DNA from 2 places in the Bacillus sp. KH172YL63 genome. Region 1 is predicted to be linked to the other one. Evidence: a T-box and tRNA genes for the amino acid it is inferred to sense, from the RefSeq annotation. Region 1 holds a T-box; the other holds one or more tRNA genes.
What was found. The T-box of region 1 lies ahead of leuS (leucine--tRNA ligase). A T-box ahead of a tRNA ligase gene usually reads a tRNA of that ligase, here a tRNA-Leu.
Positions count from the first base shown of each region.

Region 2: it has a tRNA-Leu gene. The T-box ahead of leuS (leucine--tRNA ligase) is inferred to sense a tRNA for this amino acid. The anticodon was not compared.

Region 1 is NZ_AP022842.1:3,408,533-3,424,472, reverse strand. Features, by position in the region: gene KH172YL63_RS17480 (alpha/beta fold hydrolase) at 1-116, shown strand, start outside; gene KH172YL63_RS17475 (tetraprenyl-beta-curcumene synthase family protein) at 131-1,204, shown strand; gene KH172YL63_RS17470 (immune inhibitor A domain-containing protein) at 1,501-3,867, shown strand; gene KH172YL63_RS17465 (LLM class flavin-dependent oxidoreductase) at 4,171-5,172, shown strand; gene KH172YL63_RS17460 (tRNA 5-(aminomethyl)-2-thiouridylate-methyltransferase MnmM) at 5,214-5,786, opposite strand; gene KH172YL63_RS17455 (tRNA modification radical SAM protein MnmL/YtqA) at 5,783-6,739, opposite strand; gene KH172YL63_RS17450 (YtzC family protein) at 6,952-7,245, shown strand; gene KH172YL63_RS17445 (glycogen biosynthesis protein GlgD) at 7,242-7,406, shown strand; gene KH172YL63_RS17440 (MDR family MFS transporter) at 7,544-8,728, shown strand; gene KH172YL63_RS17435 (cupin domain-containing protein) at 8,975-9,478, opposite strand; gene KH172YL63_RS17430 (sigma-54 interaction domain-containing protein) at 9,648-11,009, shown strand; gene KH172YL63_RS17425 (GntP family permease) at 11,275-12,597, shown strand; gene KH172YL63_RS17420 (3-hydroxybutyrate dehydrogenase) at 12,611-13,387, shown strand; T-box leader at 13,805-14,028, shown strand; gene leuS (leucine--tRNA ligase) at 14,109-15,940, shown strand, end outside.
Region 2 is NZ_AP022842.1:102,149-118,088, reverse strand. Features, by position in the region: gene radA (DNA repair protein RadA) at 1-815, opposite strand, end outside; gene clpC (ATP-dependent protease ATP-binding subunit ClpC) at 1,244-3,691, opposite strand; gene KH172YL63_RS00590 (protein-arginine kinase McsB) at 3,693-4,775, opposite strand; gene KH172YL63_RS00585 (protein-arginine kinase activator protein McsA) at 4,772-5,320, opposite strand; gene KH172YL63_RS00580 (CtsR family transcriptional regulator) at 5,340-5,801, opposite strand; rRNA gene rrf (5S ribosomal RNA) at 6,759-6,875, opposite strand; rRNA gene KH172YL63_RS00570 (23S ribosomal RNA) at 6,975-9,910, opposite strand; rRNA gene KH172YL63_RS00565 (16S ribosomal RNA) at 10,102-11,649, opposite strand; tRNA gene KH172YL63_RS00560 (tRNA-Ala) at 11,807-11,882, opposite strand; tRNA gene KH172YL63_RS00555 (tRNA-Pro) at 11,891-11,967, opposite strand; tRNA gene KH172YL63_RS00550 (tRNA-Arg) at 11,973-12,049, opposite strand; tRNA gene KH172YL63_RS00545 (tRNA-Leu) at 12,121-12,209, opposite strand; tRNA gene KH172YL63_RS00540 (tRNA-Gly) at 12,215-12,289, opposite strand; tRNA gene KH172YL63_RS00535 (tRNA-Leu) at 12,298-12,382, opposite strand; tRNA gene KH172YL63_RS00530 (tRNA-Lys) at 12,416-12,491, opposite strand; tRNA gene KH172YL63_RS00525 (tRNA-Thr) at 12,553-12,628, opposite strand; tRNA gene KH172YL63_RS00520 (tRNA-Val) at 12,655-12,730, opposite strand; rRNA gene rrf (5S ribosomal RNA) at 12,743-12,859, opposite strand; rRNA gene KH172YL63_RS00510 (23S ribosomal RNA) at 12,959-15,893, opposite strand.

The DNA of each region.
Region 1 (15,940 bases):
AAGAATGGCCAAAATGCTATCATGAAATTTATAATGAACCGGAAAGAGAAGAAATCTTTGAGTACTCTAAAACATTCATAGAAAGCCGGCTGAAGGCGCTGGGTTATATTTTGTAAAAGAGGTGGACGTATTGGCGATTCCGAATGATCCCTTTTCCTTGATGACAAAGATATACCGTACGGTTTTTCCGATTGTGCACAGGGAGCTAGATGCCTGGAAGCAAAAAGCGGAAGCCATTCCGAATGAAGAGCTGAGACATCAGGCACTTGCGAGTATCGAGCATAAGACGTTCCATTGTGAAGGAGGGTCGATCCTTTCTCTGCTTTCACTCGGTAAAAAAGCAGACACGATCCGTTTCATCGTCGCTTATCAGACAATCAGTGATTATCTTGATAATTTATGCGATCGCAGTGTATCACTCGATCCGGATGATTTCGCCCTCCTTCATCAATCGATGAAAGACGCCCTGACAGTAGGCGCTGTGCCGGTCAATTACTATGCATTAAGGACAGACCAGGATGACGGAGGTTACCTGAAAGACCTGGTGCTCACCTGTCAATCCGTCCTGGGATCATTGGAGCACTACGACAGCATACGGCCCGACCTGCTTCAGCTATGCGAATACTACTGCGACTTGCAGATACATAAGCATGTGATCAAAGAAGAAAGGGTGGGAAGGCTGAAAAGCTGGTTTGAAACCCACCGGAAGAACCTTCCCGACATGGACTGGTACGAGTTCTCCGCCTGTTCAGGTTCCACACTCGGCATCTTCTGCTTAGTGTCTTATGCATCAAGGAACGACTTTCAGCCTTCGTATACGGAGAAGATCAAACAGGGCTATTTCCCGTATATTCAAGGACTTCATATCCTGCTTGATTATTTCATCGATCAGGATGAGGATCATGAGGAAGGGGATTTGAACTTCTGCTTTTACTATGAAAATGATGAGCACCTGAAAGAACGGCTCCTTCATTTTCTTCATAAAGCGGACGAGCATACCCATCAGCTTCCCCATGCCCACTTTCACCGCCTCATCAACAAAGGGCTCATAGGCGTCTACCTGTCCGACAATAAAGCCACCACCCAGCCCAAAGTACAATCCTTCTCCAAACAATTCATCGGAGAAGCCGGCTGGATCACCAGATTCTTCTTCCTGAACGGGAAAATATACCGAAAATGGAGAAACCGCAAAAAAACATCCTAAATAAACGTACAAAAGAGGGACGGACCTTCGAAATAATTTTCGAGGTCCGTCCCTCTTTTTGTAGCATTTATAAACAGAGTAAGTACCATTTTTATACATTTTTCAACCACGAAATCAGGAAGTTAGTGATGAAAGACCCAGTCGGAATTCATCGAAAAACCCTCCTAAATATCTAATTTCAGAGAAATTTGTAAGTCTTTATATTCAATTGATATCTGAATATATTTACTTTTCTGAATACCGGAGTATATTGTAACTAATGTTGAAAATTAGTACATATTTAAGGGGGAATAGGTTTGAAATCTCGCAAAGTGTTATCGATGGCGATGGCAGCCGCTTTGAGCGTGGGAGCGTTCACCGTACCTGCAGCGGCTTCGACCACAGTACCGGAAAATGTGTTAGCGAAGCCGACGGTGAAAAATACTCATTCACATGGAGAGGGTCCTTTCGACTTAGCGATCGCGAATGAAGAAAAGCTGATCGAAATGTTACAGAAGAGTGGTAAGTTATCCAAAAATGCTTCCGCAGGACAAGCTGAAAAAGCAGTACAAAAGTTTTTGAAGGAGAAATCAGAAGGCTTGAAAGAGCTGGAAGATGACGGCGAACTAAAGGAAGAAAAAGAGAAAATCAGAAAAGATATCCAAAAACATAAGAGGGGTCATAAGTTCAAAGGAAAGAGAAGGAACCTAGATCCTGTTGAGGAAGAGGAGTACAACGGAGAAGTAAGAACCGATAAAGTCCTCGTATTGCTCATGGAGTTCCCGGATTATCCTCATAATTCCATTACTGAGGAAGAGTCGGATATGTACTACAAGGATTATACGAAAGAGCATTATCAGGACATGGTATTCGGAGAGAACGGATATACCGGTCCAAACGGTGAAAACCTCATTTCGATGAAACAATTTTATGAGCAGCAGACAAACGGTGCATATTCTGTCGAAGGAGAGGTAGCCGGCTGGTATGAGGCTTCCAAACCTGCAGCAGCATACGGAGGAAATGATCCTGCAAGAGGGGACAATGATATGGACGCACGCGGTCTTATTAAAGAAGCCCTTGAGGCAGCGGCAAATGACCCTGATGTAGACTTGTCTGATTATGATCAGGAAGACCGCTATGATCTTGACGGGGACGGAAATACCCGTGAACCGGATGGCCTGGTCGACCACTTAATGGTCGTGCATTCAGCAGTTGGGGAAGAAGCCGGGGGAGGTAATCTCGGTGAAGATGCAATCTGGTCACACCGTTGGAATCTTGGTGGCGTCTTCCCTGTTGAGGGTACAGAAACCGACGTACCGTATTGGGGCGGTCAAATGGCTGCTTACGATTATACAGTCCAGCCTGCTGACGGTGCAGCCGGCGTGTTCTCCCATGAATACGGTCATGATTTAGGGTTGCCTGATGAATATGATACACAGTATACAGGCCAAGGAGAAGCAGTCGCCTATTGGTCGATCATGGCAAGTGGAAGCTGGGCAGGTAAAGTGCCTGGCACGGAGCCGACCGGTTTCAGTGCATGGTCTAAGGAATTCCTGCAGGCTGCGCATGGCGGGAATTGGCTGGATTATGCGGAAGTTAATCTAGAGGATATTAATAGAAGAGGTATTGACGTTTATCTCGATCAAGCAAACACGAAAGGGACAAATGCGGATGCCCTGAAGATCAATCTTCCTGATAAAGAAACGCAGGTGAACACACCGTTTAGCGGCAAATATGAGTACTTCAGTGGAAGCGGAAATGATCTGGACAATTCAGCAGTCATGAACGTAGATTTGACTGCTGTCGATACTGCAGAACTGACATTCAAAGCATGGTACGACATTGAACTGGACTGGGATTATGGTTCTGTTCAAGTGAGCGAAGACGGTGAACATTGGACAAGTATCCAAGGGAACCTGACAACAGATTCCAACCCATACGATCAAAATCCTGGTCACGGAATTACCGGTAAATCGGATGGATGGGTGGATGCGTCGTTTGATTTAAGTGCGTACGCTGGTAATAATGTTCAAGTGAAAATCAATTATTGGACAGACGGGGCTGCTGTTAATCCGGGTCTTTATGTAGACGAGATCACCGTCACGGCAGACGGTGCAGCAGTGTTCACGGATGGTGCAGAAGGTGAACCGAAACTGACGCTCGAAGGCTTCACTAAAAATGATGGAATCAATACTTCCAAGCACTACTACCTGTTGGAATGGAGAAACCATCAGGGAGTGGATGAAGGATTGGCCAACATCCGCCGTGGAGACAGCCTGATGACCTATGATCCGGGTCTGATCATCTGGTATGCAGATGAAAAATACGGGGATAACTGGACGGGAGCCCATCCTGGTGAAGGATTCCTCGGAGTCGTGGATGCCGATCAGCATGAGCTGAAGTGGAGCGACAATACGATGGCTTCAACACGCTATCAAATCCATGATGCAGCATTCAGTCTTGATAACTCTAAGAAAATGTTCCTAGATTACCGCGAGTTATTGGGTCTGACGCTTGTTGACAGGGATACCCGCAGAAACCCTGAATTCTACGATAAGAGAAGCTACCTGAATGAGAAGATGCCAGACGCCGGTCGTAACGTTCCTAAATATGGCCTGAAAATCAAAGTGACAGGTCAAAGTAAAGACCGTTCAGTCGGAAGAATTGAAATCAGCAGAAGGTAATAGTAGAAGATTGAAACCCGAGCCTTCAAACGAATAGGAAAAACCGAACGATCATTCGAAATTCTTTATTGAAAATCGAATGCGTTCGGTTTTTTTGTGTATAGATGAGACGAACATGACAACAGGCAAGATCGAGCATTTGTTTGACGGGCAAAACCACCTGAAAGCGGTGCCTGTCACGAAAAAATCCAGCGGTGGTACAACACGGTCTGGTATAAGTCCCGATCCCTTAAGCACGAAATTGGACATTGTATTCCAGGAAATTGATAATAATAGTCACATCAATCAAAGGAGATGTCCATTTTGACTATCAAGTTAAGTGTATTAGATCAGTCACCGATTTCAGAAGGAATGAGCCCCCAAGAGGCTTTACAACATACAGTTCAATTGGCAAAGCATACAGAGAAATTAGGATTCGAACGGTTCTGGGTATCCGAGCACCATGACTCCACAGGACTTGCAGGTTCTTCACCTGAAGTATTGATCGCCCACCTGGCCCAGCATACCTCAAGGATCCGTGTCGGTTCAGGAGGCGTGATGCTCCCCCACTATTCTTCTTACAAAGTAGCGGAAAACTTCCGGCTGCTTGAAGCGTTGAATCCGGATCGGATCGATTTAGGGCTTGGAAGGGCACCAGGGGGCATGCCGATGGCGACGATGGCCCTCCATGATGGAAAACCACGGGACGTGAACAGATATCCGGAACAAATCGACGATCTTCTCGGCTATTTGACCGACTCCCTGCCTGATACCCATCCGTATCAAGGATTGACCGCCGCTCCAAGGATCAGCGGGATGCCTGAAGTGTGGATGCTCGGGTCCAGTCCGTCAAGCGCGATGCTCGCGGCCCAAAAGGGGCTTCCGTATACGTTTGCCCAGTTCATTAACGGTGAGGGCGGCCCTCAATATACAGAGATGTACAGAAATAACTTTGTTCCTTCTGAATATGCAAAGGAACCGAAAAACATCGTGGCGGTGTTCGCCGTTTGCGCAGAAACCGATGAAGAAGCGGAAAGAGTGGCATCGAGCATCGACCTGGCGATTCTGATGATCGAGCAGGGCATGCGCTCAAACGGAACGCCGAGCCCTGAAAAAGCAGCCGCATACCAATACTCCCCATTCGAAGAAATGAGGGTGCGGGAAAACCGCAAGCGTATGGTGGTGGGCAACCCTAAGAAGGTGAAAGAAGAGCTGCTCCGTCTCAGTGAGCACTACCAAACCGATGAAATCATGCTCGTCAGCATCACCTACGACTTCCAAGATAAATTAAAATCCTTCGAGCTGATCGCGAAGGAACTGTTATAGAAATAGGGACGGACCTCACGCATGAGGTCCGTCCCTATTGTTTATCTTTTCTCCAACGCCACGATGAATGGTGGGTTGTTGAGCTGGTTCATGAATTGGTAGCGGAGGACGTGAACGTAGTTCTGGTCCAGTTTTTCGACATAGCGGAGGAGGTAGTCCCGCTCGACTGCCCCCTCTGGGTGTCCGTGGTAGATGACCAGGACGAGGATCCCTTCTGGTGCCATCATTTCCAAAATTTGATTCAGGGCGAGGATCGTCGTTTTCGGACGGGTGACGATTTCCTTGTCGCCTCCAGGCAAGTAACCGAGATTGAAAATCGCGCCGGTCACTTTCCCGTGATGGACAGGAGGGATGACATTCATGACCGTTTCATGGCCCTGGTGAAAGAGCGTCACCCGATCGGCCAGCTCATGGGTGATCAGCTGCTCCTTCGTATGTTCAATGGCATCTTCCTGTATATCAAAGCCGTATACACGGCCATTTTCCCCTACCAATCGTGCAAGGAACAATGTGTCATGTCCGTTTCCGAGGGTGGCATCGATGGTGATGTCACCGGGTTTGACCGCCCGTTCCAGGAGCAGTCGTGCAAAAGGTAAGATTCGATCTAATTTCATGCTTTCACATCCACTTTATAATATTTTCCCTGCCAGCTGTCCCGGCGTTTGAGTTCGTCGTCGATCGCATTCAACACGCTCCACTTGTTCACACTCCACATCGGTCCGATCATGAGGTCGATAGGTCCGTCCCCGGTGATGCGGTGGACGATCATGTCGGGAGGGATGATTTCAAGCTGGTCGCAGACCAATCGGACGTAGGCGTCGAAATCCATGAAATCGAGGAGTCCTTTTTCATATTGCTTGACCATCGGTGTTCCTTTCAGGAGGTGAAGGAGGTGAATCTTGATTCCCTGTACGTCGAGTTTTGCCACTTCACGTGCGGTTTCCATCATCATGTCTTCGTCTTCCTGTGGAAGTCCGTTAATGATATGGGAGCAGACGCGTATCCCGTGCTTGCGCAATTTGGCGACGCCTTCCTTGTAACACTCATAATCATGGGCCCGGTTGATCAGGTCTGCCGTTTTTTCGTGAACGGTCTGAAGGCCGAGCTCGACCCATAAATAGGTCCGTTCATTCAGTTCAGCCAGATACTCAACCACGTCGTCGGGCAGGCAGTCTGGCCGTGTGGCGATTGAAATCCCTACCACCCCGTCTTGCTTCAGGACCGATTCGTACTTTTCCCTGAGTTCTGCAACCGGTGCATGGGTATTGGTGAACGCCTGGAAATAAGCCATATATTTTCCGTCTTTCCACTTATTGTGCATTCTGTCTTTGATGTCATTGAACTGTTTCTCCAAGGGATCAACCCTGCTTCCTGCAAAGTCCCCTGACCCTGCCGCACTGCAGAAAGTGCAGCCGCCGTGTGCGACGGTGCCGTCCCTGTTCGGGCAGTCGAAGCCTCCGTCCAGGGCAACCTTAAATACTTTATGTCCAAAATGGTTCCGTAAATGATAGTTCCACGTATGATATCGCTTGGAATCTGTGGCATATGGAAATGGGTTTGTGCCGATGACAAACACCTCCTGCTTTCAATGTGTTAAAGCGTATGTATTGGATACGTTCAAAAAAGATTTTATCACGAACAAGGGTACAAATGTATCCTGTGGAGAGAAATAGGCGAAGATTACCACTTCTGAATGCACGGATAGAGCCCAAACTAAGATGTAGGAGAGGAAGGATGTCCCCTGACTCTTCAATATGTACAGTCAAGGAGGTAGTCGAAATGGCAACAAGGAATTCGATTGATGAATGCATGCAAAAGTGTGAAGATGCCATTCGTTACGCCCAGGAACAATATAAGTCAGGATCACAGCAGGAGCACTATCATGATGCCGAGTATACCCAGGCACTGCAGCAACTTGAGGCGGCGGTCAATGACGTGGCACACCTTGCCAACAGCGCAAATGCCCAGCAGCGGGACCAATTGCACCGGATGAGGCTTCAGCTTCAGTCACTGCAAAATGACATGATACTGCTGGATCATGACCCGAATGTAGTAGGAGGTAAATTACATTGACGACAAGATCGAATCAAAACAACCCTGAACAAAAGACCCGCAGTGATTTCCGGAAGCTGGATACGGAATTCGGTGCCGAACGGAATCCTGTGAAGGAAGCGAAACAGCGTTATGAGAAACAGGGGCAACCGGTCAGGTCAGATCATCATAACGGAAAATAATTGCCGATTGATCCAGGGGGCCTTCACGGGACCCCTGGATTTTTGATGGATATGGGTAATAAATAATGGTTGCTCCCTTCTTTCAAAAGGAGTAAAATTCTTTTGGGACTCGAAATAAATGGGGAGGGGGCATGGTTATGCCAAAATCATTGTGGCTGCTTGTGATTGGGATGATGGTCAATGTGACAGGGGCTTCTTTTTTATGGCCGCTGAATACGATTTACCTTCATGAAAATTTAGGGAAATCTCTTTCTGTCGCAGGATTTGTCCTGATGCTGAATGCCGGGGCAAGTGTCATCGGTAATCTGATCGGGGGTACCCTTTTTGATAAAGTCGGGGGATATCGTTCGATTTTAACGGGCATCACTATCACCCTGATGGCCTTGATCGGCATGAATGTGTGGCAGGGGTGGCCTTATTACGTCATCTTCTTGACGATTGTCGGATTTGGTTCCGGGATCGTTTTTCCATCCATGTACGCCATGGCAGGTTCGGTTTGGCCGGAAGGCGGTCGGAAAGCCTTCAATTCTGTCTATGTCGCACAGAATATCGGTGTGGCAGTAGGCGCTGCCCTTGGGGGATTCATCGCTTCCTTTTCATTTCATTATATATTTATTGCCAATCTTAGTATGTATATCGTCTTTTTCTTCATCGCCTTTTTCGGATACAGGGGCATCTCCGTTCACGGTCACACCTCTGTCTTGAATGAATCCAAAGTAATCAGGGACAAAGCGAAGCTGAAGGCACTGCTCTTCATTTGTGCAGCGTATTTACTGTGCTGGGTCGGTTATGTGCAATGGCAGTCGACCATTGCGACGTACACGCAGGAAATCAATATCACCCTGAAGCAATACAGTTTATTATGGACGATCAACGGTGCCTTGATCGTGCTTGCTCAACCGCTTCTATCAAAAGTAATCAAGAAGTTCGAACACAATTTAAAGCTGCAAATTATGATCGGTACGTTGATTTTCATGATATCATTCGGCGTTGCATCGGTGGCTGATGCATTCCAGGGCTTTGCCCTTGCCATGGTCATCCTGACGATAGGCGAAATGCTCATCTGGCCGGCGGTCCCGACGATTGCAAGCTCCCTTGCACCAAAGGGGAGAGAAGGTTTTTATCAGGGGATCGTCAACAGTACGGCAACAGGAGGCAGGATGATCGGACCGTTTATCGGCGGGGTGCTCGTCGATGCCTTCAGCATGCAAATCCTGTTTATGACACTGATTGCCTTCTTCGCTGTTTCCTTATGGATCAGCAGCCAATACGACCGGCCTTTAAAAAAGAAGGGGCACGTATCTGCTTCCCTGCATCATTGAAGATAACGAAAAACCCCCGGATTCCACCGGGGGTTTGTTTTTTACCATATAAAAAGGGCTCCCGTTTCCTACGGAAGCCCACTTGCAAAAAATTGAGGCGAGAGATCAGCAAACGCCACATCGTTTGTTGTCACAAGGACGTGATCCTCGACTTACACAATTCAGCTCATCGCTATATTAGAATAGCACAGGGTCTATGAGAACGCAAGACTATTTTCATCAAAAATCAGAAGGAACGTTGGACCATCATTTTTTGAGCCAATATTTTATCAACGGTCCGGTGTTTCCAAACACAGGGTCAAGGTGAGGGAGTGGAACGTTTTTAATGTCGATCAACACGCTCGGCCGTTCCCGCAAAGCCCCTTTTTTAAGATTGGACTCGACGCCGTCCGGATAGGCGCCTGCCACTGTGAAGTCCCCGCTTGCAGACAAACATTTATGGCCTGTGCCTGCCGGAAGGATGATCACATCCCCTTGTTCGATGGTTACTTCTTCCCCCATTTCACCACCGAGGAGGACCGTTGCCTGTCCTCTTATGACGCCCAGTACTTCATGGGCATTGCTATGATAATGGTGGTAATCATATATTCCATTTGTCCAACTGTTGAGCCAATGATTTCGGTTGAATATCTTTTCGGCGTCAGGAGAAGGATCAAGGGCATTTCGGTAAATTAGCACGGGCAGATCAGGGTTATTAGGGATGATTCCATCGTCTTCGAAATAAAAAATTTTCAGCTCTGCGATTTTCATCCTTTCATTCCTCCATTCATTGTTAAGAAGATTCCCCTTTCCTCCGCTAAATAAACTCATTCTTCATCAGTAATTGAAAAAAATGGCAGAAGAGATCCGTTTTTGTCGGAAGTGTATGTGCTACTATAGGATGAGGTATTCCTTTTTGAGATGAAGGGGGCGGATGGAAATGAGCAGCTTACTGAAAAAGGTATCGGTCGAAATGATTGAAATCATTCTTGAGAACGCTTTCGAATGGCTGGTGGTTGTGGACAGCGAAGGAGATATCATCTATATCAATGATAATTACTGCAAATTCCTCGAGGTCGAAAGAGAGAAGGCGATAGGCACTCATGTGACGAATGTGATCGAAAATACAAGGATGCACCTTGTCGCCCGTACTGGAAAAGAAGAAGTGGCCGATCTTCAGTACATTAAAGGGAACTATATGATCGCCAACCGCATCCCGATTGTGGTGGATGGCACCGTGATCGGGGCATTCGGGTCGGTCATCTTCAGGGACACGAGTGAATGGATGCAGATGAGTACACATGTGAAAAATATGATGTCAAAAATTCAAAGCTACATACAAGACATCAACACCGGGGTGAAATATTCATTGAATGACATCATCGGTGAATCCCCAGGGATGATTGAATTGAAGGATAAAGCCCAAATGATCGCCCCGAGCGATATATCGGTTTTGATCAGAGGGGAAAGCGGGACGGGAAAAGAGCTTTTTGCCCACAGCATTCACCAGCTGAGTGAAAGAAGCGGACAGCCTTTCATAAAAGTGAATTGTGCTGCGATCCCGGAACAACTGCTCGAATCAGAATTATTCGGGTATGAGGAGGGCGCATTCACAGGAGCGAAGAAGGGCGGAAAGAAAGGGAAATTCCAGCTTGCTCATAAAGGGACGTTGTTTCTCGATGAAATTGGGGATATGCCCCTGAACATGCAGGCGAAGCTTCTAAGGGTGTTGCAGGACGGGGAGATAGAGGCCGTCGGGTCGACTAAGGTCCTGCATGTAGATGTGCGGATTGTGGCCGCGACCAACCGTCCGCTGGAGAAGATGATGGAAGAAAAGAGGTTTCGAAGCGATCTCTATTACCGGATCAACGTCGTCCCTTTTCATATCCCGCCTCTCCGTGAGCGGAAGGACGATATCGAGAAACTGGCCGCTTTCTTCCTGGGGAAATTCACCAAAACTTCCGGAAAGAGAATCCATGGCTTTACAAGAGAGGTGATGGAAACTTTTCTTTCCTACAGCTGGCCAGGTAATCTCAGGGAACTTGAAAATGTCATCAACGCTTCCATTTATCTTTCCAACGGCAATGAAGTATCCCTTTCATCGCTCCCATCCTATATGAAAACAGAAAATAGGTTTGACGTGGGGTCGAAGACATTGAAAGAAATCATTGAAGACACGGAAAGGTCCGTATTGAAGCAAAGCCTGCAAACGTATCAGCAGGATAAGCGGAAGATGGCGGAGAGCTTGGGCATAAGCAAATCAAGTATGTATGAAAAATTGCACAAATATGAACTTCTTTGAAGAAATAGAAGTCCGGAAATCTGGAATGTAGTCCAAATTTCCGGACTTTTTTATGTTGGCTGAATGAATGGCGATATTGTGTCTGATTGAAGCTGTGAGTCCGGAAATCTGGAATTCGGTGACAACGCTCTCTTGTTTGTTCATTAATCTGAAAGTTGGCACAATTGTTGCATGAATAAGAGTGAGCTATTTTTTGAAAGGAGTACAGAGTTTAAAAATGTAACCGATTACAAAAAGACTTTTTGAACGTAAAGGGGGAAATATCATGTTAAGTATGATTGGTTTGATTGGCGGACTGTTATTATTGATCTTTTTAACAATGAGGGGGATGAATATCCTCGTGGTGGGGCCGATATCTGCTTTATTCGTCGCGGTCCTGAGCGGAATGCCTCTGTTCCCGCAGCTGGCGGGGGAAGGGGAAGCGGATCTTGTCACGAACTATATGTCCGGTTTCACAAGCTTTGTCGCAGCCTGGTATTTGATGTTCTTACTCGGTGCTGTATTCGGGAAAGTGATGGAAGACAGCGGGGCTGCGGATAGTGTATCCCGCTTTGTCGTAGAGAAGCTCGGGATGAAATATGCCGTATTTGCCATCGTCCTTGCGTGTGCTGTGTTGACGTATGGTGGGGTGAGCTTGTTCGTTGTGGCCTTCTCGGTTTACCCGATGGCTGTCAGCTTGTTCAAGCAGGCTGATCTGCCGAGACGTTTCATACCGGCTGCCCTGGCTTTCGGTTCGGTCACTTTCACGATGACGTCGGCCGGTTCACCGGAAATCCAGAACTGGATCCCGATTGAACACTTGGGGACAACGCCCTATGCAGGTTGGGAGGTCAGCTTGATTGTGGCCGTCTTCATGGCTGTATTCGGTTACTGGTGGTTAAAGCGTATGATCACGAAAGCGGTCAACAAGGGCGAGCGGTTCTCGGCGAGGGAAGAGGATCCGGTCATTGATGAAGGAAGGGCGCTGCCAAACCCGTTCATGGGATTGATCCCCCTATTGGTTGTGCTTGTTCTGGCGTTCTCCTTCCATGATTCATTAAAGCAATCTGCTCTGATCATTGCCCTCCTCGGCGGGGTGATTTCTGCGTATGTGCTGAATCGCGCATACTTCAAAGGATTCTGGTCAGCAGTTTCTGAAGGAACGATCGGTGCACTCATCGCAATCGGGAACACGGCGGCCGTCGTCGGTTTCGGAGGGGTGGCAAAAGCGGTGCCGGCTTTCGCTACAGCGGTCGAGGTGATGACGAATATACCTGGATCCCCGCTCATCGGCGGAGCAATCGCGGTCAGTGTGATTGCCGGTATGACCGGTTCAGCATCGGGCGGTCAGGCGATTGCACTTCCGATTCTTGCACCCCACTATGTGGACATGGGCGTCAATCCGGAAGCCCTTCACCGGGTTGTCGCGATTTCTTCAGGTGCGCTGGATTCCCTGCCGCATAACGGCTATGTCGTTACAACGATCAGATCGATCTGTAATGAAACACATGGAGAGGCATACGGCGCTGTAGGGGCCTTGACGGTCATCGTGCCGCTGCTTGGATTGGCACTTGCCATTTTATTATTCTCATTTGGAGTAGGGATTTAAGAAAGGAGTTCTCATGGTTAAAGATAAAGTAATATTCATCACAGGTGCCGCTCAAGGAATCGGCTTTGAAATCGGAAAGGAATTTGCGGCCTCCGGTGCGAGAGTCGTCCTCACAGACCTTCAGGCTGAAGGAGCGGAGAAAGCTGCAGACAGTCTGAAAGCCCAAGGATATGAAGCAATAGGAATGCAGTGCGACGTGACCTCTGAAGAGGAACTGAAGGAGGCGCTGGACAAAACGGTAGAACATTTCGGAAGGCTTGATGTCCTCATCAATAACGCTGGATTGCAGCATGTGTCCCATATCGAAGAATTTCCGACTGAAAGATTCGAGCTTCTGCTGAAGGTCATGCTTACAGCGCCGTTTGTCGCAATCAAACATGCGCTTCCTCATATGAAGAAGCAGGGAACGGGAAGGATCATCAATATGGCATCCATTAACGGCCTTGTCGGATTCTCTGGAAAAGCCGCCTATAATTCTGCCAAACACGGCGTTATCGGACTGACGAAAGTGGCCGCGTTGGAAACGGCGGCCCACGGCATCACGGTAAATGCGGTCTGTCCAGGATACGTCGACACCCCGCTTGTCCGGAATCAGCTCGGGGACCTTGCGGCTACACGCAATATCCCCCTTGAGCGGGTGATCGAAGAAGTCATTTACCCACTCGTCCCGCAAAAAAGGCTGCTGGACGTGAAAGAAATTGCCGACTACACCATGTTCCTCTGCAGCGACCAGGCAAGGGGCATCACCGGCCAGGCCGTCGTGTTAGACGGCGGTTACACGGTTCAATAGAAGATTTGGAATGAGGCAGCCTCTTTAGGGGGCTGCTTTTTTTTACTGGCACTTTTCGTAAAGATTGTTGTTATTATCAGACTATAAGGTGCACCCTAATCGGTCTGTCAAAACTATGGTTTGAAGAAATTTTTGCTGATGGGGACAGAGTATTTAGAAAAGGTACAAAGTAGTAGTTTTGCTGTGGTCATTGTATTCATGGAGAACAATTGGTTTTATTGTAATTGTGTAACAATTTATCTTGAACAGTTGATTCTCGCTGCAATCAACCGCATCTCGCTTGTTTAAAAGTACAAAGTTTACAAAAACAGTCTTATTCTACAACACCATCCTCCCTGTTTCACAAAAAAACAACAATGGGCTTGCGCTTCTGAATAAATTTCACTAAAATAGTGAATACATATAATGTTTATCTATATTGAAACGTTGATCAGGAGTAGTAATGACGGTTTTCTGCCTTAGAGAGTTGACGGATGGTGAAAGTCAACCAGGAACATCATGAACTCGCCTGCTGAGTTGCAAGTGTGAAACAATCAGTAAGACTTGCCGTTTTCCGCGTTAAGGATGAATGAAGCTGAGTGCGTGTACACTAATGTGGGTGGTACCGCGGGAGAATGTCTATACAAACTCTCGTCCCAAATATTTATTTGGGATGAGAGTTTTTTTATTTTTTTCAAAAAGAAAGGTCCAGGCCTTTCAACTATCAAAGGAGGATCTCAATATGAGTTTTAATCATAAAAGTGTTGAGACGAAATGGCAGCAATATTGGGAAGAAAACAAAACGTTCAAAGCGACGGAAGACGAAGGAAAATCCAATTTCTATGCACTGGATATGTTCCCGTATCCATCAGGTGCAGGTCTGCACGTAGGACATCCGGAAGGGTTTACGGCAACAGACATCCTTTCCCGCATGAAGCGTATGCAGGGATACAATGTCCTTCACCCGATGGGATGGGATGCATTCGGATTGCCTGCAGAGCAATATGCCCTTGATACAGGGAATGATCCGGCAGAATTCACAGAGAAAAATATCAATACGTTCCGCCGTCAAATTAAATCACTTGGTTTCTCTTATGATTGGGACCGTGAAGTGAATACGACAGATCCGGGCTACTACAAATGGACACAGTGGATCTTCATCCAGCTTTATAAAAAAGGCTTGGCTTATGTGGACGAAGTTGCCGTGAACTGGTGTCCGGCACTTGGTACGGTACTTGCGAACGAAGAAGTCATCGACGGAAAAAGTGAGCGCGGCGGACATCCGGTAGAGCGACGTCCGATGAAGCAGTGGATGCTGAAGATCACGGCATATGCAGATCGTCTTGTAGAAGATCTGGAAGATGTCGACTGGCCTGAAAGCATCAAAGATATGCAGCGTAACTGGATTGGCCGTTCTGAAGGGGCAGAAGTGAAATTTGCCATCGACGGACATGACAAATCATTCGACGTGTTCACGACTCGCCCTGATACAATCTTCGGTGCGACGTACGCGGTACTTGCCCCTGAGCATCCGTTTGTCGCAGACATCACAACAGACGAACAGCGCACGAAAGTGGATGAGTACATCGACAAAATCAAGTCTAAGAGCGACCTTGAGCGTACAGATCTTGCGAAAGAAAAAACCGGTGTATTCACGGGCGCATATGCAATCAATCCTGCAAATGGAGAGAAAATGCCAATCTGGATCGCTGATTACGTTCTGATGAGCTACGGTTCCGGAGCGATCATGGCCGTTCCTGCCCATGACGAAAGAGACTATGAGTTCGCAAAAGAATTCGATCTTCCAATCGTTGAAGTCGTAGCTGGCGGCGACATCGAGAAGGAAGCATACACAGGTGACGGTGATCATGTGAACTCCGGCTTCCTTGACGGGTTAGGGAAGGAAGAAGCGATTGAAAAAGCCATCTCCTGGTTAGAAGAGAAAAACATCGGTACGAAGAAAGTGACATACCGCCTGCGTGACTGGTTATTCAGCCGTCAACGATACTGGGGTGAGCCGATTCCAGTCATTCACTGGGAAGATGGTACGACATCGACCGTTCCTGAAAGTGAGCTTCCACTTGTCCTTCCGAAGACGACGGAAATCAAACCGTCCGGTACAGGGGAATCACCACTGGCGAACATCAGTGAATGGGTGAACGTCGAAGATCCTGAAACAGGCAAAAAAGGCCGTCGTGAAACCAATACGATGCCGCAATGGGCGGGAAGCTGCTGGTACTATCTTCGTTATATTGATCCACATAACGAAGAAGCCCTTGCCGATGCGAAGAAAATGGACGACTGGCTTCCGGTCGATACGTATATCGGTGGAGCCGAGCACGCCGTCCTTCACTTGCTGTACGCACGTTTCTGGCATAAGTTCCTTTACGATATCGGCGTAGTACCGACGAAGGAGCCGTTCCAGAAGCTGTTCAACCAAGGGATGATCCTCGGTGAAAACAATGAAAAAATGAGTAAATCAAAAGGGAACGTCGTCAATCCGGATGAAGTCGTGGAATCACACGGTGCAGACACCCTTCGTTTATACGAAATGTTCATGGGGCCACTTGAAGC
Region 2 (15,940 bases), 950 kb from region 1:
AGCTCTTTCATCTCAAAGATCCCCATCTCATTCGTCGAACCGAAACGATTCTTTACCGCCCTTAATATACGGTACGAATGATGGCGTTCCCCTTCAAAGTAAAGCACCGTATCGACCATATGTTCGAGCAGGCGCGGACCCGCAATCGAACCTTCCTTTGTAACATGCCCGACAATGAAGATCGCAATGCCCTTCGTCTTCCCGATCCTCATCAGCTCAGCGGTACATTCCCTTACCTGAGATACACTTCCCGGGGCTGACGTCACCTCTGGATGAAAGATCGTCTGGATCGAATCGATGATGACAAAATCGGGAGAAATCTGTTCAATCGTTTGATGGATCAACTCAAGACTCGTTTCCGCATAAATATACAACTCATCCGCATTCACGTGTAAACGATCAGCCCGCAGCTTCGTCTGCTTAATGGACTCCTCCCCCGATATATAAAGTACCTTATGCTTTTGCTCGGCCAGCTGAGCTGACACCTGAAGCAGCAAAGTGGATTTCCCGATCCCCGGGTCCCCTCCGATTAAGATGAGAGACCCCGGCACCACACCTCCACCGAGCACCCTGTTCAATTCCTTCGATTCAGTCAACACCCGGGGCTCCTGCTTCGTTTCAATCGAAGTCAGCTTCTCCGCCTTCGAAGGGCCGTTGCTTTCAGTATGCATAAACGACGCACGGGGCTTCTTCCCCGTCATCTCCACTTCCTCCACCATCGTGTTCCACTCATTGCACCCTGGACATTTACCCATCCATTTCGCAGACTCATATCCACATGATGAACACACAAACTTCGTCTTTTTCTTAGCCAAACTATTCTTCCCCTCTTTTACTCTATTTGTACTCCCATCCATTCATGACAATACCATTTGGAATGATTGTATCGGTTTTATGTAATGGATTCAAGAAAAGCGGAGCCGGCTTGGTAGGCCCGACAAGCACAAGGGGGGAAATACCGGAAGGCGGTCTTTGCCTTTTGGTATTTTTCCCTTGTGACCTCGAGGGACTAGCCGGCGGAGCTAGACAATATGAAAAGCGCAGGGGGCTTGCTCAAAGGCGACAAGCATATGGCAGGTTAACCGGAAAGGCGTTTTTTGCCTTTTTGGTTAACCTGACATATGACCTCGAGCCTCTAGCCACATGAACCACCCGTCTCCACATTGCCGCCTGTCCTACCTTTTCTTAAGATAAAAGAGGTACACGTAAAGCATCTGCGTGTACCTCTTTGTCATTCTTCATATTATGTCGTCGTGTTTGCCGCTTCTTCTTTTTGAACTTTGACCACAAACTCATTCTCTTCTACATCGATGAGGATATTCTGGCCAGTAAGTACTTTGCCTCTAAGCAGCTCTTCTGACAGTTTATCTTCTACATATTTCTGAATCGCACGGCGAAGTGGACGTGCCCCGTATTCAGGATCGAATCCTTCTTCTGCGATCTTCTCTTTTGCTGCCGCTGAAAGTTCCAGATGAATATCCTGTTCTTTCAAGCGAGTTGTCAATTGATTGGACATCAATGTCACAATCTCTTTCAAGTGATCTTTTTCAAGAGAATGGAACACGATGATTTCATCGATACGGTTCAGGAATTCAGGTCGGAATGCACGCTTCAGCTCTTCCATGACCTTCCCTTTCATATCCTTATAATCCTGCTGACCATCCTGGATGTTGAAGCCGACATATTTATTGCTCTTAAGCGACTGTGCCCCAACGTTCGAAGTCATGATCAGGACCGTATTCCTAAAGTCGACCGTTCTGCCCTTCGAATCAGTCAAACGGCCATCTTCCAGCACTTGAAGCAAGATGTTGAATACATCCGGGTGGGCTTTTTCAATCTCATCGAGAAGGACGACAGAATATGGTTTACGGCGAACTTTTTCAGTCAGTTGACCGCCCTCTTCATACCCTACATATCCTGGAGGTGAACCAACCAAGCGGGATGTCGAGTGTTTTTCCATATACTCGGACATATCGATGCGGATCATCGCATCTTCATCCCCGAACATCGATTCTGCAAGCGCACGGGCAAGTTCCGTTTTCCCTACACCAGTCGGTCCAAGGAAGACAAAGGAACCAATCGGGCGCTTCGGATCTTTCAGTCCGGCACGTGCACGACGGACAGCTTTCGAAACGGCGACTACCGCTTCAGATTGACCAATCACCCGGGAATGAAGGATTTCCTCCAATTTCAGCAAACGGTCTGTTTCTGTTTGTGCAAGCTTTGAAACAGGCACTCCCGTCCAGTTCGATACAACCTTGGCGATATCTTCAACGGTCACTTCTGTGTTTTCCTGACCTTGTTTTTCTTTCCATGTATTCTTCGTTTCCTCTAACTCTTCACGGAGCTTCTGCTCTGAATCCCGCAGTGAAGCAGCTTTTTCAAATTCCTGACTTTGAACGGCTGCATCCTTTTCTTTGCGGATCTCTTCAAGCTTGGCTTCGAGCTCTTTCAGGTTCGGCGGTGTCGTGTATGAGCGCAATCTCACCTTAGAACCGGCTTCATCAATTAAATCAATCGCTTTATCCGGAAGGAATCGGTCTGAAATATAACGGTCAGACATCTTCACTGCCGCATCGATCGCTTCATCGGTAATCGATACGCGGTGATGGGCTTCATAACGGTCCCGTAACCCCTTCAGAATCTGGATGGACTCTTCGGCCGTAGGTTCATTGACCTGGATCGGTTGGAAACGGCGCTCCAGTGCAGCATCCTTTTCGATATATTTACGATACTCATCCAATGTCGTCGCTCCGATACATTGCAACTCACCACGGGCAAGGGATGGTTTCAGGATATTCGATGCATCGATTGCCCCTTCTGCACCACCTGCTCCGATCAATGTATGAAGTTCATCGATGAACAGGATGATGTTTCCTGCCTGACGGATTTCGTCCATGACTTTCTTCAGACGGTCCTCGAATTCACCACGGTATTTCGTACCGGCGACCACCGTACCCATATCAAGTGTCATTACCCGTTTATCCCGCAGGATCTCCGGCACTTCATTGGCAATGATCTGTTGTGCCAGACCTTCTGCTATCGCTGTTTTCCCGACACCAGGCTCCCCGATCAATACCGGGTTATTCTTTGTACGGCGGCTTAGAACTTCGATCACCCGTTGGATTTCCTTACTTCTTCCGATGACCGGATCCAAGCTGCCTTCACGTGCTATCGCCGTCAGGTCACGGGCTAAGCTGTCAAGGGTTGGCGTGTTGGCATTTGCATTGCCTCCGCCCTGGTGGTTGCTTGAATCATTGCTGCCTAGTAGCTGAAGTACCTGCTGACGTGCTTTATTCAAGCTCACACCCAGATTTCCGAGCACCCGTGCAGCGACTCCTTCGCCTTCACGGATCAACCCGAGTAAAATATGCTCCGTTCCTACATATGAGTGACCGAGTTTACGGGCCTCATCCATTGAAAGTTCAATCACTTTCTTAGCCCGAGGTGTGTAATGAATCGTTTGGGACTTCTCTGTACCTTTGCCGATCAGCCCTTCCACTTCCTTCTGGATCTTCTCAGGGCTCAACCCCAATGCCGTAAGGGCCTTCGCAGCAATCCCTTCACCTTCCCGGACAAGTCCTAATAAAATATGTTCAGTGCCAATGTTACTGTGCGATAAACGAATCGCTTCTTCTTGAGCCAGCGCCAATACTTTTTGTGCTCTTTCTGTAAATCGACCAAACATCATATTATTTTTCCTCCTCACATATATCCTTATCTAACTTAATTCGCTCTCGTATCAAAGAAGACCTTCTTATATCTCTTTCATTTGGTCGCAAAGGACCTCCAGAATATTGTTGTAAAAAACCCGGCTGGGTCAAAATCATTAATTCATTCAGTATATTCTTTGATATGGCTTTGATGTATCCTAAATCAATCCCGAGCCTGACATCCGACAGACACTTCGCCGCCTCCTTGGATTCAATGATCCTGCTGTGCTCAAGCACCCCGAGTGAACGAAAGATCCTGTCTTCTAATTGTATGTTGGACGTCTTAACTAATGCGCCCCTGGCAGACAGTTCTTTATCGATGATCTGCTCCACGACGCTCAACAAATCTTCTACAATATCCTCCTCAGACTTCCCAAGGGTCGTTTGATTCGAAATCTGAAAGATATTCCCGAGCGCCTCGCTGCCTTCACCATATATCCCCCTGACCACCAGTCCCAACTGATTGATTGCCGGGATAATACGGTTCAATTGCTGCGTCAGGACAAGTCCCGGCAGGTGCATCATCACCGATGCCCTGAGCCCCGTCCCTACATTGGTCGGGCAGGTCGTCAAGTAACCGTGCTTTTCATCAAAGGCATAATCAAATTCACTCTCGAACCAGTCATCAATCTGATTCGCCCGCTGCAGTGCTTCCTTCAATTGCAAACCGGGATATAAACACTGTATTCGAATATGGTCCTCTTCGTTTACCATTATGCTGACATCTTCCTCATTTGATAAAAGGACTGCCCCATCATTCGTATCCTCTGCCAGGTTGGGACTAATAAGGTGTTTCTCCATCAATACCCTCTTTTGGAGGGGCTGAATCTCACTTGTCGGTAAAAATTCCAATTCCCCGAGCTCTTTCGGGTAAAAAGAGAGTTTATCCTTCACACGCTCCACAATCTCTTTGGCTTCTTCTGAAGAATATAAAGTAGAAAAACGGAAATCAGTCAGGTTCCTTGCAAGTCTCACCCTCGAACTGAGGACAATATCTGAGTTCGGTCCCTCTTCACTCATCCACGAACTGACAGCATTACTCAAGAACTTTTCAAGACTCATTCCTGCTCTCCCCCTTCTTTCTTGATTTCTTTCTCCAGGGAGCGGATTTCATCTCTGATCTCAGCTGCTTTTTCAAACTCTTCATCCACTATCATCTTCTGCAGTTCCGATTTCAGCTGTTGAATTTTCTTTTTCAAATGAATGGCGCCGCCCATCCGTTCCGGAACCTTGCCATGATGCTCAACATTTCCACTGTGAACACGCTTTAACAAAGGCGTCAACTCGTCTTTGAACGTCTCATAACAATGGGCACAGCCAAATCTTCCTACATTGATAAACTGATGAATCGTCATCTTACATTTCTTGCATTGAAGTACTTCTGCCTTAGGAATTTCAGCTTCCTTTGCCTGCTTAAATGCAGGGGATATATTAAGGAGACCTGCCAATAGATTGTTCACAGAAAACCCAGGATTAGAATCAAACATGAACATGTCACCTTTATCCTGCGCGCACTGCTCACATAAATGAACCTCCGTCTTTTCCCCATTGACCACCTTTGTAAAATGAAGGGTTGCAGGTCTTTCATTGCAGTCTTGACACACCATCCCTCTCACTCCTCAACACTTACTCATATTTCAAAGTATCAAGCATCGCCCTGAGCATCCTTCCTCTCAGTACATCCCTTTCAGGCAGATCCACCATGATGACCGATCGATCCATCACACTCAGCATGATCTTCGCTTCTCTCTCGGAAATGATCTCTTCTTCAACCAATCTAAACACAATATCAGCCGCCGTATTTTGACTGATCATTTGCGTTATCAAAGAAACAAGCTGATCAATCAAGTGAACTTGATCGTGAGCCTTCACCTTCATGATCCGGATGTAGCCTCCGCCACCCCGCTTACTCTCCACTACATATCCACGTTCAATCGTAAAGCGGGTATTGATGACATAATTAATTTGAGAAGGAACACATTGAAACTTATCAGCGATCTCGCTCCTTTTAATCTCGACGATCTCACGTTCACTCACTTCTAACACGTTCTTCAAATAATTTTCAATGATGTCGGAAATGTTCCTCATCAAACCTCCTCCTCATTTTGACTTTGACTATATTTGACTATAATTATACAACCGGGAAATCAACTTTGCAATTATGAAGTTTACCCTTAGAAGTTTTCCTGTTTTTGGGAGGTTTTAAACGTGGGGGGGTGGGGATTTTTGAGTTTTTGGGGGATGGCGGGATGGGGTGTTGATCTGGGGGTCTGACTTCCGACCTATTTTAATAAGTATAGTAAGTTTCCACTCCGTTGTGCGGGCTGGGAGAAGATTTAAATGAGAGGGATGGCTTTTTTATTAGAATTGGTTACCCTTTCTGTTAAAAATCAACCATATAGAAGGGTTATTCTTCGAATTTACGGTGAAACCCAGGATGGGGACATTAGATGTTACTGATTTTCATGGTATTGGGAGCTATTTTAAGAAGGTCACTCATGCTGATTGCGTCATTTCACAAGGTTTATGCGTCTCTTTTAGGGTTATTTGCGTCATTTTCAGAGGTTTTTGCGTCGTTTTTTTCATTTATGCGTCTCTTTACTTGGTTTATGCGTCGTTTAACAATATTACCCATTTCGTCACTAAAATGTGTTGACTCAAACTTACCAATTTACTAAATCCACACTTTCTTACAACGTCCCTTCCCCGGAGGCCTCCCCTCTCTCCTACCATTCCCCCTCCCCACATCCACACCAACCAAAAAAGAGTATCTCTCAAAGAGCTACCCTTCTGAACTATTCGCCTGGCGCCACCCCACAGTCTAATACCGCACCCAATCTATCATCCGCGCTAAAGCTGCGACTAATCTTCAAATCCCTCTACGGAGAACTGAACAAAGATCTTCTTCACTCCATCACGTCTTCAATCTTCTTGTACTCCCACTACCATCCAACTCGAGCTCTATCACCAACCCCGGAAGCCCCCACTCCCAAAAACCAACACAAAAAAAGCAGCCCCCTAAAGAGCTACTCTTTCCTACTATTTGCCTGGCGACGTCCTACTCTCACAGGGGGAGATCCCCCAACTACCATCGGCGCTGAAGAGCTTAACTTCCGTGTTCGGCATGGGAACGGGTGTGACCTCTTCGCCATAATCACCAGACGAATATTTAATTGAAGGTTTATTCCTTCAAAACTAGATAAAGAATTGATGTCAAGAAAGCCGAATATCAGCCTGTTGTTCATATAAATATGACTCTTTGTGGTTAAGTCCTCGATCGATTAGTATCAGTCAACTCCACATGTCGCCATGCTTCCATCTCTGACCTATCTACCTAGTCATCTTCTAGGGATCTTACTCACTTACGTGATGGGAAATCTCATCTCGAGGGGGCTTCATGCTTAGATGCTTTCAGCACTTATCCCTTCCGCACATAGCTACCCAGCGATGCCTTTGGCAAGACAACTGGTACACCAGCGGTGCGTCCATCCCGGTCCTCTCGTACTAAGGACAGCTCCTCTCAAATTTCCTGCGCCCACGACGGATAGGGGACCGAACTGTCTCACGACGTTCTGAACCCAGCTCGCGTACCGCTTTAATGGGCGAACAGCCCAACCCTTGGGACCGACTACAGCCCCAGGATGCGATGAGCCGACATCGAGGTGCCAAACCTCCCCGTCGATGTGGACTCTTGGGGGAGATAAGCCTGTTATCCCCGGGGTAGCTTTTATCCGTTGAGCGATGGCCCTTCCATGCGGAACCACCGGATCACTAAGCCCGACTTTCGTCCCTGCTCGACTTGTAGGTCTCGCAGTCAAGCTCCCTTGTGCCTTTACACTCTGCGAATGATTTCCAACCATTCTGAGGGGAACCTTTGGGCGCCTCCGTTACTCTTTAGGAGGCGACCGCCCCAGTCAAACTGCCCACCTGACACTGTCTCCCACCCCGATAAGGGGCGCGGGTTAGAATTTCAATACAGCCAGGGTAGTATCCCACCGATGCCTCCACCGAAGCTGGCGCTCCGGTTTCCAAGGCTCCTACCTATCCTGTACAAGCTGTACCAAAATTCAATATCAGGCTACAGTAAAGCTCCACGGGGTCTTTCCGTCCTGTCGCGGGTAACCTGCATCTTCACAGGTACTATAATTTCACCGAGTCTCTCGTTGAGACAGTGCCCAGATCGTTACGCCTTTCGTGCGGGTCGGAACTTACCCGACAAGGAATTTCGCTACCTTAGGACCGTTATAGTTACGGCCGCCGTTTACTGGGGCTTCGATTCGCACCTTCGCTTGCGCTAAGCACTCCTCTTAACCTTCCAGCACCGGGCAGGCGTCAGCCCCTATACTTCGCCTTACGGCTTCGCAGAGACCTGTGTTTTTGCTAAACAGTCGCCTGGGCCTATTCACTGCGGCTCTCTCGGGCTTGCACCCTACCAGAGCACCCCTTCTCCCGAAGTTACGGGGTCATTTTGCCGAGTTCCTTAACGAGAGTTCTCTCGCTCACCTTAGGATTCTCTCCTCGCCTACCTGTGTCGGTTTGCGGTACAGGCACCTTTTTCCTCGCTAGAGGCTTTTCTTGGCAGTGTGGAATCAGGAACTTCGCTACTATAATTCGCTCGCTATCACAGCTCAGCCTTCACGATGACGGGATTTGCCTCATCATCAGCCTAACTGCTTAGACGCACATATCCAGCAGTGCGCTTACCCTATCCTCCTGCGTCCCCCCATTGCTCAAACGGAAAAGAGGTGGTACAGGAATATCAACCTGTTGTCCATCGTCTACGCCTATCGGCCTCGACTTAGGTCCTGACTAACCCTGAGCGGACGAGCCTTCCTCAGGAAACCTTAGGCATTCGGTGGATGGGATTCTCACCCATCTTTCGCTACTCATACCGGCATTCTCACTTCTAAGCACTCCACCAGTCCTTACGGTCTAGCTTCGCAGTCCTTAGAACGCTCTCCTACCACTGACACCTTAAGGTGTCAATCCACAGCTTCGGTGATACGTTTAGCCCCGGTACATTTTCGGCGCAGAGTCACTCGACCAGTGAGCTATTACGCACTCTTTAAATGGTGGCTGCTTCTAAGCCAACATCCTGGTTGTCTAAGCAACTCCACATCCTTTTCCACTTAACGTATACTTTGGGACCTTAGCTGGTGGTCTGGGCTGTTTCCCTTTCGACTACGGATCTTATCACTCGCAGTCTGACTCCCATGGATAAGTCTTTGGCATTCGGAGTTTGTCTGAATTCGGTAACCCGATGAGGGCCCCTAGTCCAAACAGTGCTCTACCTCCAAGACTCTTACACATGAGGCTAGCCCTAAAGCTATTTCGGAGAGAACCAGCTATCTCCAAGTTCGATTGGAATTTCTCCGCTACCCACACCTCATCCCCGCACTTTTCAACGTGCGTGGGTTCGGACCTCCATTCAGTGTTACCTGAACTTCATCCTGGACATGGGTAGATCACCTGGTTTCGGGTCTACGACCACATACTCAATTCGCCCTATTCAGACTCGCTTTCGCTGCGGCTCCGTCTTATCAACTTAACCTTGCATGGGATCGTAACTCGCCGGTTCATTCTACAAAAGGCACGCCATCACCCGTTAACGGGCTCTGACTACTTGTAGGCACACGGTTTCAGGTTCTATTTCACTCCCCCTTCCGGGGTGCTTTTCACCTTTCCCTCACGGTACTGGTTCACTATCGGTCACTAGGTAGTATTTAGCCTTGGGAGATGGTCCTCCCAGATTCCGACGGAATTTCACGTGTTCCGCCGTACTCAGGATCCACTCAAGAGGGAATGACGTTTCGACTACAGGGTTGTTACCTTCTTTGACGAGTCTTTCCAGACTTCTTCGTCTACCCCATTCCTTTGTAACTCCGTATAGAGTGTCCTACAACCCCAAGAGGCAAGCCTCTTGGTTTGGGCTATCCCGTTTCGCTCGCCGCTACTCAGGGAATCGCAATTGCTTTCTCTTCCTCCAGGTACTTAGATGTTTCAGTTCCCTGGGTCTGCCTTCCATACTCTATGTATTCAAGTATGGATATTGTTCCATTACGAACAATGGGTTCCCCCATTCGGAAATCTCTGGATCAAAGCTCACTTACAGCTCCCCAAAGCATATCGGTGTTAGTCCCGTCCTTCGTCGGCTCCTAGTGCCAAGGCATCCACCGTGCGCCCTTCATAACTTAACCGAATTGGTTGTTACATAAGGTTTAAAACCTAAATTGGCGATACTCGGTAATTTCTTGACTATCAATTTATCTTTATCTAGTTTTCAAAGAACAAATTTCTGTCTCAGAAGAGACAAAAGTTTTGATGATAATTAAACCATCAAAACTGAACAAAACTTCGACTGTCAAACGTTTTAGTAAATCTTCCTTAGAAAGGAGGTGATCCAGCCGCACCTTCCGATACGGCTACCTTGTTACGACTTCACCCCAATCATCTGTCCCACCTTAGGCGGCTGGCTCCAAAGGTTACCTCACCGACTTCGGGTGTTACAAACTCTCGTGGTGTGACGGGCGGTGTGTACAAGGCCCGGGAACGTATTCACCGCGGCATGCTGATCCGCGATTACTAGCGATTCCAGCTTCATGCAGGCGAGTTGCAGCCTGCAATCCGAACTGAGAACGGTTTTATGGGATTGGCTAAACCTCGCGGTCTTGCAGCCCTTTGTACCGTCCATTGTAGCACGTGTAGCCCAGGTCATAAGGGGCATGATGATTTGACGTCATCCCCACCTTCCTCCGGTTTGTCACCGGCAGTCACCCTAGAGTGCCCAACTGAATGCTGGCAACTAAGATCAAGGGTTGCGCTCGTTGCGGGACTTAACCCAACATCTCACGACACGAGCTGACGACAACCATGCACCACCTGTCACTCTGTCCCCCGAAGGGGAAAGCCCTATCTCTAGGGTTGTCAGAGGATGTCAAGACCTGGTAAGGTTCTTCGCGTTGCTTCGAATTAAACCACATGCTCCACCGCTTGTGCGGGCCCCCGTCAATTCCTTTGAGTTTCAGTCTTGCGACCGTACTCCCCAGGCGGAGTGCTTAATGCGTTAGCTGCAGCACTAAGGGGCGGAAACCCCTAACACTTAGCACTCATCGTTTACGGCGTGGACTACCAGGGTATCTAATCCTGTTTGCTCCCCACGCTTTCGCGCCTCAGTGTCAGTTACAGACCAGAAAGTCGCCTTCGCCACTGGTGTTCCTCCAAATATCTACGCATTTCACCGCTACACTTGGAATTCCACTTTCCTCTTCTGCACTCAAGTTCCCCAGTTTCCAATGACCCTCCACGGTTGAGCCGTGGGCTTTCACATCAGACTTAAGGAACCACCTGCGCGCGCTTTACGCCCAATAATTCCGGACAACGCTTGCCACCTACGTATTACCGCGGCTGCTGGCACGTAGTTAGCCGTGGCTTTCTGGTTAGGTACCGTCAAGGTGCCGCCCTATTCGAACGGCACTTGTTCTTCCCTAACAACAGAGCTTTACGATCCGAAAACCTTCATCACTCACGCGGCGTTGCTCCGTCAGACTTTCGTCCATTGCGGAAGATTCCCTACTGCTGCCTCCCGTAGGAGTCTGGGCCGTGTCTCAGTCCCAGTGTGGCCGATCACCCTCTCAGGTCGGCTACGCATCGTCGCCTTGGTGAGCCGTTACCTCACCAACTAGCTAATGCGCCGCGGGTCCATCTGTAAGTGGTAGCTAAAAGCCACCTTTCAACATTCCCTCATGCGAGGGAATGAATTATCCGGTATTAGCCCCGGTTTCCCGGAGTTATCCCAATCTTACAGGCAGGTTACCCACGTGTTACTCACCCGTCCGCCGCTGATATCAGGGAGCAAGCTCCCATCAATCCGCTCGACTTGCATGTATTAGGCACGCCGCCAGCGTTCGTCCTGAGCCAGGATCAAACTCTCCGATAAAAGTTTGAATAGCTCTTTAAAAATAAATCTAGAATTAACGTTGACGTATTGTCTTGTTTTGTTCAGTTTTCAAGGTTCAATGCGCTCCTCTTGAAGCGACTTGACTATCATATCATTAACTCTTAATGTGTGTCAATGACTTTTTTAAAAAACTTTTTGGTGGAGCCTAGCGGGATCGAACCGCTGACCTCCTGCGTGCAAAGCAGGCGCTCTCCCAGCTGAGCTAAGGCCCCGTATGAAGTGGTCGGGAAGACAGGATTCGAACCTGCGACCCCTTGGTCCCAAACCAAGTGCTCTACCAAGCTGAGCTACTTCCCGAAATATGGCGCGCCCGAGAGGAGTCGAACCCCTAACCTTTTGATCCGTAGTCAAACGCTCTATCCAATTGAGCTACGGGCGCAAGATGTAATTGTTGTTTTGTTACTTTTTAAAGCACCTTATGGTAAGATATTTTGCTTGCGCAAAAATCAATGGTGCCGAGGACCGGAATCGAACCGGTACGGTAGTCACCTACCGCAGGATTTTAAGTCCTGTGCGTCTGCCAGTTCCGCCACCCCGGCTAGTATGGAGCGGAAGACGGGATTCGAACCCGCGACCCCCACCTTGGCAAGGTGGTGTTCTACCACTGAACTACTTCCGCGAAGTAAATGGTGCGGGTGAAGGGACTTGAACCCCCACGCCTCGCGGCGCCAGATCCTAAGTCTGGTGCGTCTGCCAATTCCGCCACACCCGCAAATTGTAAGTCATTGAACTTACATAAAAATAATGGTGAGCCATGAAGGATTCGAACCTTCGACCCTCTGATTAAAAGTCAGATGCTCTACCAACTGAGCTAATGGCTCTCGTTTTAAACCGAGATGTATAAGATTTTATGAAAAATGAGACAAAATAAAAAAACCAAAATGGTGCCGGCAAGAGGACTTGAACCCCCAACCTACTGATTACAAGTCAGTTGCTCTACCAGTTGAGCTACACCGGCATATTTAATTCTTTGGAAATAAAAAATGGTGGAGGATGACGGGATCGAACCGCCGACCCTCTGCTTGTAAGGCAGATGCTCTCCCAGCTGAGCTAATCCTCCGAAATATGTATCGCCTGGCGACGTCCTACTCTCACAGGGGGAGATCCCCCAACTACCATCGGCGCTGAAGAGCTTAACTTCCGTGTTCGGCATGGGAACGGGTGTGACCTCTTCGCCATAATCACCAGACGAATATTTAATTGAAGGTTTGTTCCTTCAAAACTAGATAAAGAATTGATGTCAAGAAAGCCGAATATCAGCCGATTGTTCATATAAATATGACTCTTTGTGGTTAAGTCCTCGATCGATTAGTATCAGTCAACTCCACATGTCGCCATGCTTCCATCTCTGACCTATCTACCTAGTCATCTTCTAGGGATCTTACTCACTTACGTGATGGGAAATCTCATCTCGAGGGGGCTTCATGCTTAGATGCTTTCAGCACTTATCCCTTCCGCACATAGCTACCCAGCGATGCCTTTGGCAAGACAACTGGTACACCAGCGGTGCGTCCATCCCGGTCCTCTCGTACTAAGGACAGCTCCTCTCAAATTTCCTGCGCCCACGACGGATAGGGACCGAACTGTCTCACGACGTTCTGAACCCAGCTCGCGTACCGCTTTAATGGGCGAACAGCCCAACCCTTGGGACCGACTACAGCCCCAGGATGCGATGAGCCGACATCGAGGTGCCAAACCTCCCCGTCGATGTGGACTCTTGGGGGAGATAAGCCTGTTATCCCCGGGGTAGCTTTTATCCGTTGAGCGATGGCCCTTCCATGCGGAACCACCGGATCACTAAGCCCGACTTTCGTCCCTGCTCGACTTGTAGGTCTCGCAGTCAAGCTCCCTTGTGCCTTTACACTCTGCGAATGATTTCCAACCATTCTGAGGGGAACCTTTGGGCGCCTCCGTTACTCTTTAGGAGGCGACCGCCCCAGTCAAACTGCCCACCTGACACTGTCTCCCACCCCGATAAGGGGCGCGGGTTAGAATTTCAATACAGCCAGGGTAGTATCCCACCGATGCCTCCACCGAAGCTGGCGCTCCGGTTTCCAAGGCTCCTACCTATCCTGTACAAGCTGTACCAAAATTCAATATCAGGCTACAGTAAAGCTCCACGGGGTCTTTCCGTCCTGTCGCGGGTAACCTGCATCTTCACAGGTACTATAATTTCACCGAGTCTCTCGTTGAGACAGTGCCCAGATCGTTACGCCTTTCGTGCGGGTCGGAACTTACCCGACAAGGAATTTCGCTACCTTAGGACCGTTATAGTTACGGCCGCCGTTTACTGGGGCTTCGATTCGCACCTTCGCTTGCGCTAAGCACTCCTCTTAACCTTCCAGCACCGGGCAGGCGTCAGCCCCTATACTTCGCCTTACGGCTTCGCAGAGACCTGTGTTTTTGCTAAACAGTCGCCTGGGCCTATTCACTGCGGCTCTCTCGGGCTTGCACCCTACCAGAGCACCCCTTCTCCCGAAGTTACGGGGTCATTTTGCCGAGTTCCTTAACGAGAGTTCTCTCGCTCACCTTAGGATTCTCTCCTCGCCTACCTGTGTCGGTTTGCGGTACGGGCACCTTTTCCTCGCTAGAGGCTTTTCTTGGCAGTGTGGAATCAGGAACTTCGCTACTATAATTCGCTCGCTATCACAGCTCAGCCTTCGCGATGACGGGATTTGCCTCATCATCAGCCTAACTGCTTAGACGCACATATCCAGCAGTGCGCTTACCCTATCCTCCTGCGTCCCCCCATTGCTCAAACGGAAAAGAGGTGGTACAGGAATATCAACCTGTTGTCCATCGTCTACGCCTATCGGCCTCGACTTAGGTCCCGACTAACCCTGAGCGGACGAGCCTTCCTCAGGAAACCTTAGGCATTCGGTGGATGGGATTCTCACCCATCTTTCGCTACTCATACCGGCATTCTCACTTCTAAGCACTCCACCAGTCCTTACGGTCTAGCTTCGCAGTCCTTAGAACGCTCTCCTACCACTGACACCTAAAGGTGTCAATCCACAGCTTCGGTGATACGTTTAGCCCCGGTACATTTTCGGCGCAGAGTCACTCGACCAGTGAGCTATTACGCACTCTTTAAATGGTGGCTGCTTCTAAGCCAACATCCTGGTTGTCTAAGCAACTCCACATCCTTTTCCACTTAACGTATACTTTGGGACCTTAGCTGGTGGTCTGGGCTGTTTCCCTTTCGACTACGGATCTTATCACTCGCAGTCTGACTCCCATGGATAAGTCTTTGGCATTCGGAGTTTGTCTGAATTCGGTAACCCGATGAGGGCCCCTAGTCCAAACAGTGCTCTACCTCCAAGACTCTTACACATGAGGCTAGCCCTAAAGCTATTTCGGAGAGAACCAGCTATCTCCAAGTTCGATTGGAATTTCTCCGCTACCCACACCTCATCCCCGCACTTTTCAACGTGCGTGGGTTCGGACCTCCATTCAGTGTTACCTGAACTTCATCCTGGACATGGGTAGATCACCTGGTTTCGGGTCTACGACCACATACTCAATTCGCCCTATTCAGACTCGCTTTCGCTGCGGCTCCGTCTTATCAACTTAACCTTGCATGGGATCGTAACTCGCCGGTTCATTCTACAAAAGGCACGCCATCACCCGTTAACGGGCTCTGACTACTTGTAGGCACACGGTTTCAGGTTCTATTTCACTCCCCCTTCCGGGGTGCTTTTCACCTTTCCCTCACGGTACTGGTTCACTATCGGTCACTAGGTAGTATTTAGCCTTGGGAGATGGTCCTCCCAGATTCCGACGGAATTTCACGTGTTCCGCCGTACTCAGGATCCACTCAAGAGGGAATGACGTTTCGACTACAGGGTTGTTACCTTCTTTGACGAGCCTTTCCAGACTTCTTCGTCTACTTCATTCCTTTGTAACTCCGTATAGAGTGTCCTACAACCCCAAGAGGCAAGCCTCTTGGTTTGGGCTACATCCCGTTTCGCTCGCCGCTACTCAGGGAATCGCAATTGCTTTCTCTTCCTCCAGGTACTTAGATGTTTCAGTTCCCTGGGTCTGCCTTCCATACTCTATGTATTCAAGTATGGATATTGTTCCATTACGAACAATGGGTTCCCCATTCGGAAATCTCTGGATCAAAGCTCACTTACAGCTCCCCAAAGCATATCGGTGTTAGTCCCGTCCTTCGTCGGCTCCTAGTGCCAAGGCATCCACCGTGCGCCCTTCATAACTTAACCGAATTGGTTGTTACATAAGGTTTAAAACCTAAAATGGCGATACTCGG